DNA from 3 places in the Blastococcus sp. SYSU DS0541 genome. Region 1 is predicted to be linked to each of the others. Evidence: riboswitches for the same ligand, from Rfam matches in the RefSeq annotation. Region 1 holds a riboswitch; each other region holds the start of a gene.
The links. Region 1 has a riboswitch for S-adenosylmethionine ahead of ACI794_RS13230 (bifunctional o-acetylhomoserine/o-acetylserine sulfhydrylase). Riboswitches for the same ligand answer to the same signal wherever they lie in the genome.
Positions count from the first base shown of each region.

Region 1 (4,767 bases):
GGGTCGCTTCCCCCGACGAACGGAGTGCCGCCACGTGGACGCGTTGAGAGACGTGCTGGACTGGCTGGCCGGGCGCGGTCTCGAGGTCGTGCTGATCGTGCTCGGGTCGGTGCTGCTCGCCCGCTTCGTCGGCTGGGTCGGCGACAAGATCACCGACCGGATCGACCGGAACTCCACCGGCGGCGACGCGCTCGTCCGGTCGGAGGCCGCCAAGCACCGCCACTCGCTGACCCAGGTGCTCACCTGGGCCCTGGTCGTGCTCATCTACTCGATCTCGGTCTTCTTCATCCTCGACCGCCTCGGCATCCCGGTGACCGGCCTCGTCGCGCCGGCGACCGTGCTCGGCGTCGGTCTGGGCTTCGGCGCGCAGCGCATCGTCGGTGACGTGCTGGCCGGGTTCTTCATCATCACCGAGCGCCAGTACGGGTTCGGGGACGTCGTCTCGATCCAGGTGGTCGGCGGGGGCGACCCGGCGAACGGCACGGTCGAGGACGTCACGCTGCGGGTCACCCGGATGCGCTCGCCCGACGGCGAGGTCGTGACCATCCCCAACGGCCAGATCGTCAAGGTCATCAACCTGTCCCGCGACTGGGCGCGCGCCGTCGTCGACGTCCCCCTGCCGACCACCGTCGACGTCAACCGGGCCAACGAGGTCCTGCGCGGGGTGGGCCGGGAGGCGTTCCGCGACCCGGCCATGCGGCCGCTGCTGCTCGACCCGCCCACCGTGATGGGCGTCGAGACCCTCGGGTTGGACGAGGTGAACGTGCGGGTGGTCGCCCGCACGCTGCCCGGCAAGCAGTTCGAGGTGGGCCGGGACCTGCGCGCCCGCATCGTCCAGGCGTTCCGCAGCCAGGGCATGCAGGTGCCGCCGCCCACGACGGCGCCCCTGGCGCAGGACGGCGCGACGGCCGTCCAGGAGGGGGTCCGGTGAAGACACCCGACGAGCGCCGCGACCCGGCCGCCCGCGCCTCCGAGGAGCCCACCGTGAGCACCGCCCCCGCCGCCGCGCCGGGCTCGCCCGCCGACTCGCCGTCGCCGGCGCCGCGGCACGGCTGGTGGGCGTCGATCCCCCGGCACCTGGGCCGCGCCCGCACCTCCACCGTCGTGCTCGCCATCCTCTTCGTGGCGGTCTTCGCCCTCTGGCTGAACGTCAAGCCCCCTGCGCAGGGCGCGCCCGCGACCGGGGAGACGGCGGTCACCGAGCCGACCGACCCGGCGGGCACGACGGAGCCCACGCAGACGGAGGAGACGCCGCCGACCGAGGAGCCGGTGACGACGACGCAGCAGCCCGAGCCGACCACCTCGCCCTCCGCGCCCACCACCACCGCGCCGGGCACGACCACCACGGCGCCGGAGACGCCCGCCCCCGCGCCGACCGGCGGCACGGGCGAGGAGACCGCGCCCGGCTCCTAGGACCGTGGGCCGCTGTTTCACGTGGGACATCGCTGCCCGAGTCCGGGCGGGTGTGCGTCGCCCGGCGGAGCGTCCTAGGATCACGTCGGCTCCTGAGAGGCAGCGCGAAGCACCTGGCTGGCTGCCCGGCAACCTCAACTCCGTCTGAGGTGCTCCAGGGGAAGAGCCGGCCGGTCGGCGCCCCGCCCCCGGCAAGGACGGAGCTCCCGTGCGCCGCGGGATCTCCCGCGAGCGAAGGAGACGGCGCATGACCGACCCGCAGAGCTGGAGCTTCGAGACCCGGCAGATCCACGCCGGCACGAGCCCCGACCCCACGACCGGCGCCCGCGCGCTGCCGATCTACGCGACCACCGCCTACCAGTTCCGCGACACCCAGCACGCGGCGGACCTCTTCGCGCTGGCCGAGATGGGCAACATCTACACGCGGATCATGAACCCGACGCAGGATGCGCTGGAGCAGCGCGTCGCGTCGCTGGAGGGCGGCGTCGCCGCGCTCGCCGTCGCCTCCGGCCAGGCCGCGGAGACCCTCGCCATCCTCAACCTCGCCGAGGCCGGAGACCACCTCGTCGCGTCGGCGTCCCTGTACGGCGGCACGTACAACCTGCTGCACCACTCGCTGCCGAAGATGGGCATCACCGTCTCCTTCGTCGAGGACCCCGACGACCCGGAGAACTGGCAGTCCCTCGTGCAGGAGAACACCCGGGCCTTCTTCGCCGAGTCGATCGGCAACCCGAAGGGCGACATCCTCGACATCGAGACCGTCGCCGGCGTCGCCCACCGCAACGGCGTCCCGCTCATCGTCGACAACACCATCGCGACGCCCTACCTGGTCCGGCCGCTGGAGTTCGGCGCCGACGTCGTCGTCCACTCGGCCACCAAGTACCTCGGCGGCCACGGCACCGTCATCGCCGGGCTCATCGTCGACGGCGGGTCGTTCGACTGGACCGGCGGCCGGCACCCGATGTTCACCACCGCCGACCCCACGTACCACGGCGTCGTCTACGCCGACCTCGGCGCACCGGCGTTCGCGCTGAAGGCCCGGGTGCAGCTGCTGCGCGACCTGGGGCCCGCGGTCTCGCCGTTCAACGCCTTCCTGGTGGTGCAGGGCATCGAGACGCTCTCCCTGCGCATGGAGCGGCACGTGCAGAACGCGCAGCGGGTGGCCGAGTTCCTCGAGGCCCACGACGCCGTCGAGCGGGTGAACTACCCGGGGCTGCCGTCCTCGCCGTGGCACGCCGCGCAGCAGAAGTACGCGCCGAAGGGCGCCGGCGCCGTCCTGACCTTCGAGCTGCACGGCGGCGTGGAGGCCGGCAAGCGGTTCGTGGAGGCCCTGGAACTGCACAGCCACGTCGCCAACATCGGCGACGTGCGCAGCCTGGTGATCCACCCGGCCTCGACGACGCACTCCCAGCTCACCCCCGAGGAGCAGCTGACCACCGGCGTCACGCCGGGCCTGGTGCGCCTCGCCGTGGGCCTGGAGGGGATCGAGGACATCCTCGCCGACCTCGAGGCCGGCTTCCGCGCCGCCAAGTCCGCCTGACGTGGGCGGGTGGGCCGAGGGGGATCCGGCGGGCGGCCGGCGCTTCCTCGACCTGCCCGCCCCGTTCGAGCTGGAGCGCGGCGGCAACCTGCCCGGCGTGCGGATCGCCTACGAGACCTGGGGGACGCTCGCCCCGGACGGCGGCAACGCCGTGCTGGTCGAGCACGCGCTGACCGGTGACAGCCACGTGGTGGGCGACCGCGGGCCGGGGCACCCGACGCCCGGCTGGTGGGGCGGCGTCGTGGGCCCGGGCGCCGCGCTGGACACCGACCGGTTCTTCGTCGTCTGCGCGAACGTCCTGGGCGGCTGCCAGGGGACGACCGGGCCGTCGTCACCCGCGCCGGACGGGCGAGCGTGGGGCTCGCGCTTCCCGGAGATCACGGTCGGCGACCAGGTCCGGGCCGAGGCGGCGCTCGCCGACGCGCTGGGCGTCCAGCGCTTCGCCGCCGTCGCCGGCGGCTCCATGGGCGGCATGCGGGCACTGGAGTGGGCGGTCCGGTTCCCCGGGCGGGTGGCGGGGCTGTTCTTCCTCGCCTCCACCGCCGTCGCCTCGGCCGACCAGATCGGCACGCAGACCACCCAGCAGGCGGCCGTGCGCGCCGACCCCCGCTGGCGCGGCGGGGACTACCCGCCGGGGGACCCGCCGGCGGACGGCCTCGACGTCGCCCGCCGGATCGCCCACCTCACCTACCGCAGCGCCGCGGAGCTCGAGGCGCGTTTCGGCGCGCGCCTGCAGAAGGACGGCCGCTTCGCCGTCGCCTCCTACCTGCAGCACCACGGGGCCAAGCTGACCCGCCGGTTCGACGCCGGGAGCTACGTGGTGCTCACCGAGGCCATGAACAGCTGGGACGTCGGCCGGGGCCGCGGCGGCGTGGAGGTGGCGCTGGCCGGCGTGACCGCCCGCGCCCTGGTCGCCGGCGTGGACAGCGACCGGCTGTACCCACCGGAGCAGCAGCAGCGGGTGGCCGACGCGCTCGGCGTGCCGCTGCGGCTCATCGGCTCGCCCTACGGGCACGACGGCTTCCTGGTCGAGACGGCGGCGGTCGACGCGCTGCTGCGCGAGCTGCTCGCGGGCTGACGGCGCCCGGCTGTCGCACCCGGGGGCCAGGATGGCGGCGTGCCGACGCCGACGGACCTGCCGATGCTGCCGTTCCCCGACCAGCCCGCCTTCGAGGCCTGGCTGGAGGCCGAGCACGCCACCGCCCCGGGGCTGTACGTGCAGATCGCGCGCAAGGGCTCGGGCATCCGCTCCCTCACCTCCGCCGAGGTCGTCGAGTCGGCGCTCTGCTTCGGCTGGATCGACGGGCGCGGGCTCCGGCTGGACGACTCCTACCACCTGCTGCGGCTCACCCCGCGCCGCCCGCGGAGCGTCTGGTCGCAGAAGAACGTCGCCACCGTGGAGCGGCTGATCGCCGAGGGACGGATGCGCCCGGCCGGACTGGCTGCGGTGGAGGCGGCGCGGGCCGACGGCCGGTGGGAGCGCGCCTACCCGGGCGCGGCCACCATCACGGTGCCCGACGACCTCGCCGCCGCTCTGGACGCCGAGCCCGGCGCGCGGGCCGCCTTCGATGCCCTGGACGGGCAGAACCGCTACGCCGTCCTGTGGCGGGTGCACACCGCCGCCACCCCCGCCGGTCGGGCGAAGCGGGTCGCGGCCTGCGTGGAGCGGCTGGCCGCGGGCCGCCCCTTCCACCCCCCGCCCGGCGGGCGAGACTGACCGGGTGGACGACGACCTCCTCGCCCTGCGCGATGCCTGCACCCGCGCGCTGACGGGGCACGGCGACTGGCGCCCGGCCGACCTGCTGGCCACGGTC
Region 1 covers NZ_JBJHAD010000011.1:50,484-55,250, forward strand. The annotation lists gene ACI794_RS13220 (mechanosensitive ion channel family protein) at 35-931, shown strand; gene ACI794_RS13225 (hypothetical protein) at 928-1,413, shown strand; SAM riboswitch class IV at 1,502-1,617, shown strand; gene ACI794_RS13230 (bifunctional o-acetylhomoserine/o-acetylserine sulfhydrylase) at 1,661-2,953, shown strand; gene metX (homoserine O-acetyltransferase MetX) at 2,955-4,031, shown strand; gene ACI794_RS13240 (YdeI/OmpD-associated family protein) at 4,071-4,670, shown strand; gene ACI794_RS13245 (threonine aldolase family protein) at 4,675-4,767, shown strand, end outside.

Region 2 (4,767 bases), on a different contig from region 1:
AGGCCGGCTCGGTCGTCGGCGCGGTGATCTCGCCGGTGCTGCCGCAGGCGGCTGCCGAGGGTGTCGGCGGCGACCGCGGCCACGCTCATCCCCTGCCCGTAGATCGGGTTGAACGCGCAGGCGGCGTCTCCGAGGACGATCAGTCCTTCCGGCCAGCGGGCCATCTTCTCGAAGCGCAGCAGCCGGTTGGTGGTGCCGCGGTGGGCCCGGATCGGCGACACCGGCTCTGCGTCGGCGACGGCATCCGCGATCACCGGGTGGCGCAGGCTGCGGGCGAACGCCCTCCAGCCGTCCTCGTCCGTCGGCGGGTGCTGGCCGGCCGCGCCCATCAGGCAGACCATCCACTGCCCGTCCTCGATCGGGAACAGGTAGCCCGTGCGTGGGATCGACGGCGGCTTGGAGGAGAGCATCACCGCCTTCCAATCAGCGCTGAAGCCGTCCGGCATCCGGAAGACCCGGGTGGCGTAGGCGATCTTCGGGTCCACCTCGGTCACCGGTGGAGAGGGATGACCCAGCTCCCGCAACCAGGCCACGGCTCGAGAGCCCCGCCCGGCGGCATCGACCACCACGTCGGCCGGGAGTTCGAACGGGGATCCGGCCCCGCTCACCGGACGCACCCTGACGCCGGTGACACCGCTGCCGTCCCGAGCGGGACGCACACCGGTGACCTCGTGGCCGTCCAGGACGTCGACCCCGGGCAGCTGCCTGACCCGGCGGCGCACCGTCGTCTCGAACACCGGACGGCTGGCCGAGACCACCTCCCAGCCGGGCGCCCCCCGGTCCAGCCACCCCGCCGGCGTCAGGATCAGGATGTCGCTGGGGACGCGCATCTGCACGGCGCCGGCCGCCTGCAGCTCGGTGACGTATCCCGGGAGCAGGCCGTCGATGAGCCGCAGGCCCCGAGCGAGCATGACGTGGAACTGGTGATCCTGCGGCACGCCGCGCCGGTGCTGGGTCCCGTCGGGCAGAGTGTCCCGGTCCACCACGACGACGTCCTCGAAATGGTCGGCGAGCACACGCGCGGCCAGCAGCCCCGCCATGCTGCCGCCGACCACCACCGCACGGCCCGTTGCCTGCTCCTGACCACCCGGAACAGCCATGGTGCCCTCCTCCGGTGCGAAGCCGGTCCCGAGGCGGCAGCCTGGCACGGGCCCGGAGGCGGTGACAGGCCTCCTACCACGCACCACCGCCCGTCCGCGTGGTCCTCACCGTCACGGAGAGGCGCGGAGACGCTCGGTGAGACGGCGGCTCCGGGGCGGCGCAACGACCACTCGGGTGCAGCCGGCCGCACGTAGCCGGATCGAGGGGCCTGCGTGACGATCGAGCCCATGCACGCCGGATCGGTCGCGAGGTCTCATCCGGCGGTGACGCGGCCACGGGTCCGAGGCGCCTGATCAGAAGCCACCCACACCGCCACCGCCGAGGACGGCTCCCGGTACGTCTCCGAACGGGGCGCCGGTGCGCTTCCCGCACCGCCGGCAGATCTTGTCGTCCGGTCCCGACGGCCGCTCGCTGCCCGGGTGTCGCTGGACGTAGGAGTGGAAACCGAACCGACACCGCAGTGGCTTCCGAGTCATGGGCGAATGCTAGGAGCCGCCGGTCCCGCCAGGGAGGGTCGTACGGCCCGGCGAACCGGGCCTGCGCCGAGGACGTCGGGCCGGTTGGATCCGTCGCCCGGGTAGGGGCCGGCGGTCTCGTCGGGGATCTCGCCGGACGCCGTGGTCGCCGACGCCGACGATCCGGCAGCGCCGGACGAGCCGCCGGAACCGGTACCGCAGGCGGCCAGGCCGACCCGCGGGCTGAGCAGCGTGACATGGCTGCTCCTCGGTCGGGGTGGTCGGGATCGCGGACCACGCTCGGGCGCCGGCCCGCCCACCGGCTGCAGATCTGCTGTGTGAGTGACGTCGCAGGTCGCGGACGGGAAAGCCTCTGATCCGCTCCGTAGACTCGGCCCCGCAACCATCCGGAGCGGCTGAGAGACCTGGCTCGTCGACGTCGCAGCAACCCCCCGCATCGGCGGGCGCGGGTGCTACTGCCAGGACCGATGGAGGAACACCATGCGGTACGAGCTGCTCTCGTGGGCCCGCCGGCACGTCGACCTGTGCCGCACCGGCACAGCCATGTGCCGCTGAGGCCTCCCGCCTCCTAGCGACGCCCGCCCTGCTCGACGGCGGGCGTGCAGCCCCAGCCGCCACGCACCGCGGGCCGCCACGCCGTCGCCGGCGTCGCCGCCCGCCCGTGCCTGCTCAATCCCCGAGGACCGCATCCCGTGATCGAACTGAAGGACGTCCGCAAGGTCTTCCCCGCCCGCGGGCGGGCCGGCGAGGTCGTCGCCGTCGACGGCGTCAGCCTGTCCGTGGCCCGGGGCGAGTTCGCCGGCGTCGTCGGCCCCAGCGGCTCGGGCAAGAGCACGCTGGTGCGCCTGGTCAACCTGCTGGAGCGGCCCACGTCGGGCTCGGTGACCGTCGACGGGCAGGTGCTCACCGAGCTGCCCGACGAGCAGGTCCGGCAGGCGCGGCGCTCCATCGGGATGGTCTTCCAGCACTTCGAGCTGCTCGACTCGCGCACCGCGGCGGGCAACGTGGAGCACCCGCTGGAGCTCTCGGGCGTGGGCCGGACGGAGCGCAGACGGCGGGCCGGCGAGCTGCTGGACCTCGTGGGGCTCGGCGACCGCGCCGACGCCCGCCCCGCCCAGCTCTCCGGCGGCCAGAAGCAGCGCGTGGCGATCGCCCGCGCGCTGGCCGTCCGCCCGAACGTGCTGCTCTGCGACGAGGCCACGTCCGCGCTGGACCAGGCCAGCACCACCGGTGTCCTGGAGCTGCTGCGCCGGGTGCGGGACGAGCTCGGCCTCACGGTCCTCCTGATCACGCACGAGATGTCCGTCGTCAAGGCCGTGTGCGACAGCGCCGTGCTCCTGGACCGGGGGCGGGTGGTCGACGGCGGCCGGCTGGCCGACGTCCTCACCCGGCCGGGCTCCCCGCTGGGTGATGCCCTGCTCCCGGCACCGGTCGCGGACGCCGGTGCCGGGCACGACGGCGCCCTGCTGCGGGTGACCGTCACCGACCGGACCCCGGAGACCGTCGTCCTCCGGACGTTGATCGGGGAGCTCGGCCTGGCCGTCGAGATCGCCGGCGGATCGGTGGAGACCGTCGCCGGTGGCCGCTACGGCCGGCTGCTCCTGCGGGTCAGCGGGGGGATGGCGGGCCTCGACGACGCCGTGCACCGGCTGCGGGCCGGCGGCGTCCTCGTCGAGCGCGTGGCCGCGACCGCCGAGGTGGCCCGGTGAGCGACTGGAACCGCATCTGGCCGCAGCTGCTGGACGCCACCTGGGAGACCCTCTACATGGTCGGCGTCGCGGCGCTGGTCACCGTGCTGCTCGGCGTCCCGCTGGGCGTGCTGCTCACCGTCACCGCGCCGGGCGGGCTGGCCCCGCGGCCGTTGCTGCACCGGCTCGTCGGCCTGGTCGTGAACCTCGGCCGTGCGCTGCCGTTCATCATCCTGCTGGTCCTCGTCGCCCCGGTCACCCGCGGCATCGTCGGGACGACGATCGGCTCCACCGCGGCGATCGTGCCGCTGACCATCGGCGCCGTCCCGTTCCTCGCCCGGCTGGTGGAGACCAGCCTGCGCGAGGTCGCGGAAGGCAAGGTCGAGGCGGCGCTGTCCATGGGTGCCCGCCGGCGCGACGTCGTCCGCACCGTGCTGCTGCCGGAGGCCCGGCCGTCGCTGGTCGCCGGCGTGACGATCACCGTCGTCGCGCTGATCAGCTACTCGGCCATGGCCGGTGCGGTCGGTGGTGGCGGGCTGGGCGACTTCGCCATCCGCTTCGGCTACCAGCAGTTCCGCACCGACATCACCCTCGCGACCGTCGTCCTCCTGCTGGTCATCGTCCAGGCCCTCCAGTGGGCCGGCGACCGCTGGGCGCGCTCGCTCGCGCACGCCTGACCCGACCTCCACGGCGGCCACCCGGCCGCCGTCGCACCCCACTCCCGAGGAGAACCACCACCATGCGCACCCGCTTTCCCGCCCTGCTCGCCGCCTCGGCGATGACGGCCCTGCTCGCCGCCTGCGGCGGCGACGCCGAGCTCTCCGCGGCCGACGAGCCGCTGCGGGTCGGCGCTTCCCCGGTCCCGCACGCGGAGATCCTGCGCTACATCGACGAGAACCTCGCCGAGGACGCCGGCCTGGACCTGGAGATCGTCGAGTTCACCGACTACGTGCAGCCCAACGTCGCCCTGGACGACGGCTCCCTGGACGCCAACTACTTCCAGACCATCCCGTACCTGGAGGAGCAGGAGGCCAGTGCCGGCTACGACTTCCAGGCGCTGGAGCCGGTGCACATCGAGCCGCTCGGCATCTACTCGAGCACGCTGACCGACCTCGCCGACCTGCCCGACGGCGCGACCGTGGCGATCCCGAACGACCCGACCAACGCCGCGCGGGCGCTGCGGCTCCTCGAGGCCAACGGCCTGATCGCCCTCGCCGACACCGGCGACGCCGCGCCGACCTCGCTGGACATCGAGGGCAACCCGAAGAGCCTCGAGATCTCCGAGGTCGAGGCCGCGCAGGTGCCCCGGTCGCTGGCCGACGTGGACATCGCGGTCATCAACGGCAACTACGCCATCGAGGCCGACCTGGTCCCGGCCGAGGACGCACTGGCGCTGGAGGAGGGCGAGGGCAACCCCAACGCCAACCTCCTGGTGGTGCGCACCGGCGACGAGGGCGACGAGCGCATCCAGGAGCTGGAGGAGCTGCTGCACTCGGAGGACG
Region 2 covers NZ_JBJHAD010000005.1:151,932-156,698, reverse strand. The annotation lists gene ACI794_RS07990 (NAD(P)/FAD-dependent oxidoreductase) at 1-1,100, opposite strand, end outside; SAM riboswitch class I at 1,957-2,051, shown strand; gene ACI794_RS07985 (putative leader peptide) at 2,058-2,132, shown strand; gene ACI794_RS07980 (methionine ABC transporter ATP-binding protein) at 2,270-3,286, shown strand; gene ACI794_RS07975 (methionine ABC transporter permease) at 3,283-3,942, shown strand; gene ACI794_RS07970 (MetQ/NlpA family ABC transporter substrate-binding protein) at 4,005-4,767, shown strand, end outside.
Region 2: linked by a shared signal. The riboswitch ahead of ACI794_RS07985 (putative leader peptide) and the one ahead of ACI794_RS13230 (bifunctional o-acetylhomoserine/o-acetylserine sulfhydrylase) in region 1 are both predicted to bind S-adenosylmethionine.

Region 3 (4,767 bases), on a different contig from region 1:
TCGGGCACGCCGCCGGTCCCGGCGCCCCCGTGCTCTCCCGGCTCGGTTCGTTCGTGGAGGGCACCGGCCTGCAGCCGCACCTCTCCGGCCGGGACAACCTCACCCTCTACTGGGCCGCCACCGGACGTCCGGCCGAGGACGCGCACATGGCGGAGGCCATCGAGATCGCGGGGCTGGGCGCCGCCATCGACCGGCCGGTGCGCCGGTACAGCCAGGGCATGCGCCAGCGGGTCGCGATCGCCCAGGCGATGCTCGGGCTGCCCGACCTGCTGGTCCTCGACGAGCCGACCAACGGGCTGGACCCGCCGCAGATCCACGCCATGCGCGAGGTGCTGCGCTCCTACGCCGCCACCGGCCGCACGGTGATCGTCTCCAGCCACCTGCTCAGCGAGATCGAGCAGACCTGCAGCCACGTCGTCGTGATGGCGAAGGGGCAGAAGATCACGCAGGGCACCGTGGAGGAGATCGTCGGTACCGGCGGCTCGGTGCTGGTCGGCCTGGCCGACGAGGCCGACACCGACCGGGCGGTCGCCGTCCTCTCGTCGCTGCCGGGGGTGACCGCCGGGCGCACCGACGAGGGCCTCGTGGCCGAGCTCGACGGCGCCCGGCGCGCCGACGTGCTGCAGGCGCTGGTGGCCGCGGGGGTCGCCGTCGAGCAGTTCACGCCGCGACGCCGGCTCGAGGACGCCTTCCTGGCGCTGGTGGGGGAGTCGTGACGACGGGCGCCCGCGAGGACGACGGTCGAGGGGGCCTCGCAGGGAGCGCCAGCGACCGGGGAGCGGATCGAGGCCGGAGTCCAGCCATGACGGAGCACGTGCAGCCGACCGGCGCGGTCGCCGGCTACCGGCCCGAGCGCACGCTGCGGTTGTCGGTCGAGCTGCGCCGCCAGTTCAAGCGGCGGCGCACCCTCGGCGTCTTCGCGCTGATGGTCGCGCTGCCCCTGGTGCTCATCGCCGCGCTGCAGCTGGGCGCCAGCGAGGAGGCGGCGGAGAACACCCGGATCAACCTGGTGGACGTCGCGACGGCGAGCGGGCTGAACTTCACCCTGTTCGTGCTGTTCGCGACCACGGGCTTCTTCCTCGTCGTGGTCTACGCGCTGTTCTTCGGTGACACCGTGGCCGTGGAGGCGCAGTGGGGGTCGCTGCGGTACGCGCTGGCCACCCCGGTCCCGCGGATGCGCCTGCTCCGGCAGAAGTGGCTGGCCGCGCTGGTGCAGTCCGTCGCCGCGCTGCTCACGCTCGCGGCGGTGGCGGTGGTCGCCGGGGGCATCGCCTTCGGCTTCGGCGACATCACGACGCCGGTCGGCGTGGGGATCGACCAGGGCGAGGGCATGCTCCGGCTGGCCGGGATGCTCGGCTACCTCGCCGTCCACCTGCTCGTCGTCGGAGCGCTGGCGTTCTGGTTCTCCACCATCACCGACGCGCCGCTGGCCGCGGTCGGCGGCGCGGTGTTCACCATGGTCGTCTTCGCGATCCTCGACCAGGTCGAGCAGCTGGGCTCGATCCGCGACTGGTTCCCGACGGCGGAGGAGTTCGCCTGGACCGACCTGCTGCAGACGCCGGTCGACGACGGCGACCTGTTCCGCGGCGTCATCCAGTCGCTGGTCTACATCGCCGTCTTCACCGCACTGGGCTTCCGGCACTTCGCCCGCCGCGACGTCACGTCGTAGCTGTCGCCCTGCCGGCGACACCGCGGGCAGGTGCCGTCCCGGCCGGCGTGGAGCCGCTGCGTCGCGCCTGCGCGGACCCCTCCGGGGCCCACTCGGCACGACGCGGCGTCACAGGCTCTGCCGCACGGCCTGGGCCCAGCCCTCGCCCATCGCGTCAGCGGTGACCGAGGCGTTCGGGACGGCGGCCAGCGCGTCGGCCATGCCGTCGGCGGCGGCGCCGTTCGCGGTGATCCACAACCGGCCCACCGCGGGCGCCATCTCCAGGTCGCTGACGCTGTCCCCGATGGCCACGGCGTCGGCGGGGGAGAGGCCGCGCCGCTCCAGGTCCCAGGCGATCGCCGCGCCCTTGGAGATGCCGCGCGGCATCAGGTGGTAGACCCGCGGGGGCCCGGCGTCGGCATCCAGCCCCATCCAGGAGGCCCGCTGGATCGAGCCGTTGTCCTTCAGCGTCAGCCAGCCCGCCCCCCGCTCGGCCAGCCAGGCGTCGACGGCGAGGGGGTCCAGCCGGCCGCGCAGGAGCGCGTCCGCGGCGTGGGTGGCGTGCCACGGCGCGTGCCACTCGATCCGGCCGGGGTGCTCGGCGAACAGGTCCTCGACGATCCCGAGCTCGGCCATGACCTCCATCGGCGTCCGGTCGCCGTACTGCGGGGGCAGCGCGCCGCGGAGCCGGTGCGTGTTCCGGCCCGAGCCCCAGCCGATGGTGGCGCCCAGTTCGGCGATCGCGCCGTCGGCCGCGAAGATGCGCGCGGCCTCCACCACCTGCTCGTAGGTGCGGCCGCTGACCAGCACCAACGCCACCCCGGCGCGGTGCAGGTCGAGCAGCGCGCCGGCCGGCCCGTCGGTCAGCTCCCGCCCCTCCGTGTGCCAGAAGGAGCCCCGCGGCCCCACCATCGTGCCGTCGAGGTCGGTGTAGACGACGCGCGCGCTCACCGGGCCATCCTGTCCGGCCGTCGGGCGCCGCGCGCCACTGGGTAGAGTCCACGCCGTTCACTCATCCAGAGGGGCAGAGGGACACGGCCCGATGAAGCCCCGGCAACCGCCGCCTGCAGCGCTCCGCGCGACGGGCGGGAGGTGCCAATTCCGTCCCGCGCGGCTCGACGGCCCGCAGCGGGGAAGATGAGGAGGTAGTCGTCGCATGACCCTCACCGCTCCCGGTTCCGCCCAGGCCGACTCCAGCGCAGGCGGCCCGGTGCCACCCTGTCCGGCCCGCGGGCTCGTCTGCCGCAACTGCGGCGCCACGTTCGGCCTCATCGCCCAGCACGCCTGCGCCGAGTGCTTCGGCCCGCTGGAGGTCGACTACGACCCCGAGCTGATGAAGGCCGTCACCCGCGAGCAGATCGAGGCCGGGCCGCAGAACATCTGGCGGTACGTGGCCCTGCTCCCGGTGGGCCAGCACCCGGCCGACCGGGTCACGCTCGACCCCGGCATGACCCCGCTGGTCCGCGCCGACCGGCTCGCCGCCGAGCTCGGGCTCACCGGCGGCCTCTGGGTCAAGGACGACTCCGCCAACCCCACCCACTCCTTCAAGGACCGCGTGGTCAGCCTGGCCGCGACCGCCGCCAAGGGGCTGGGCTACACCAAGATCGCCGCCGCCTCCACCGGCAACCTGGCCAACTCGGTGGCCGCGCACGCCGCCCGCGTCGGCCTGCCGTCGTTCGTCTTCATCCCGAGCGACCTCGAGCCCGGCAAGGTGGTCCAGTCCGCGGTCTACGGCCAGACGCTGGTCGCCGTCGACGGCTCCTACGACGACGTCAACCGGCTGACCAGCGAGCTCGGCGAGACCGACGAGTTCGAGGACACCGCGTTCGTCAACCAGAACGTCCGGCCCTACTACGCCGAGGGCTCCAAGACGATGGGCTACGAGATCGCCGAGCAGCTCGGCTGGCGCATCCCCGCCCAGGTCGTCATCCCCATGGCGTCCGGCTCGCTGCTGACCAAGGTCGACAAGGCCTTCCGCGAGCTGACCGCGGCCGGCATCGTCGAGGCGTCCGAGTGGAGGATCTTCGGCGCCCAGTCGGCCGGGTGCGACCCGATCGCCACCGCGTTCGACAACGGGTGGGACGTCGTCAAGCCGGTGAAGCCGACCGGGATCGCCAAGTCGCTGAACATCGGCAACCCCGCCGACGGCCCCTACGCCCTGGACGCCATCCGGCGCACCGGGGGTGCGGTGGCCCGCGTCGGTGACGACGAGATCGTGCAGGGCATCCGAGACCTCGCCCGCACCACCGGCGTCTTCGCCGAGACCGCCGGCGGCGTGACCGTCGCGGTCCTGCGCAAGCTCGTCGAGGGCGGGCAGCTCGACCCGGCCAAGGAGACCGTCGTCCTCAACACCGGCGAGGGGCTCAAGACCCTCGACCCGCTCGAGCCGGTCGTCGGCCCCACCCACCGGGTGGAGCCGTCGTTGAAGTCGGTGCGGGCCGCCGGCCTCATCGGCTGATCCGCGTCGCCCGATCCGGCAACACAGCGGCGGAGAACCACGTGCACCCGGTGGGTGCTGATGTACCTTCTCGCGCGGTTCCAGTTCCATGTTCGTGATATGCGGGCGGAAGAGCTAGGCCCGGTCCCCCGATCCAGAGGGGCCGTCCGCACGCACGAAACGTGGGAGCACACGTGGCACAGGGCACCGTGAAGTGGTTCAACGCCGAGAAGGGCTTCGGCTTCATCGCCGTCGACGGCGGCCAGGACGTCTTCGTCCACTACTCGGCCATCCAGATGGACGGGTACAAGAGCCTCGACGAGGGTCAGCGCGTCGAGTTCGAGGTCGTCCAGGGCTCGAAGGGCCCGCAGGCCGACGCCGTCCGCAGCGCCTGAGACACCCGCGGCACCGGAGGCCCGGTCCCCCTCGAGGGGGCCGGGCCTCCGTCCGTCCTTGCACCCGCCGGGGTGGAGTGCCAGACTCGGTTCTGGCACTCGTACCCTTTGAGTGCCAATCAGGTCGGAACGGTGAGGCACCGGTCGGTGGACCGAAGGAGCGTCCACGCCGCTGGTGTCGTCCGTCGCGGGCACCAACCGGCCGTGCAGCGATCCACGCTCGGAGGACATCACCACATGGCCAAGATGATCGCGTTCAACGAAGAGGCACGCCGCGGCCTCGAGCG
Region 3 covers NZ_JBJHAD010000003.1:293,151-297,917, reverse strand. The annotation lists gene ACI794_RS05840 (alpha/beta fold hydrolase) at 1-716, shown strand, start outside; gene ACI794_RS05835 (ABC transporter permease) at 803-1,669, shown strand; gene ACI794_RS05830 (HAD family hydrolase) at 1,778-2,599, opposite strand; SAM riboswitch class I at 2,658-2,792, shown strand; gene thrC (threonine synthase) at 2,805-4,106, shown strand; gene ACI794_RS05820 (cold-shock protein) at 4,280-4,480, shown strand; gene groL (chaperonin GroEL) at 4,718-4,767, shown strand, end outside.
Region 3: linked by a shared signal. The riboswitch ahead of thrC (threonine synthase) and the one ahead of ACI794_RS13230 (bifunctional o-acetylhomoserine/o-acetylserine sulfhydrylase) in region 1 are both predicted to bind S-adenosylmethionine.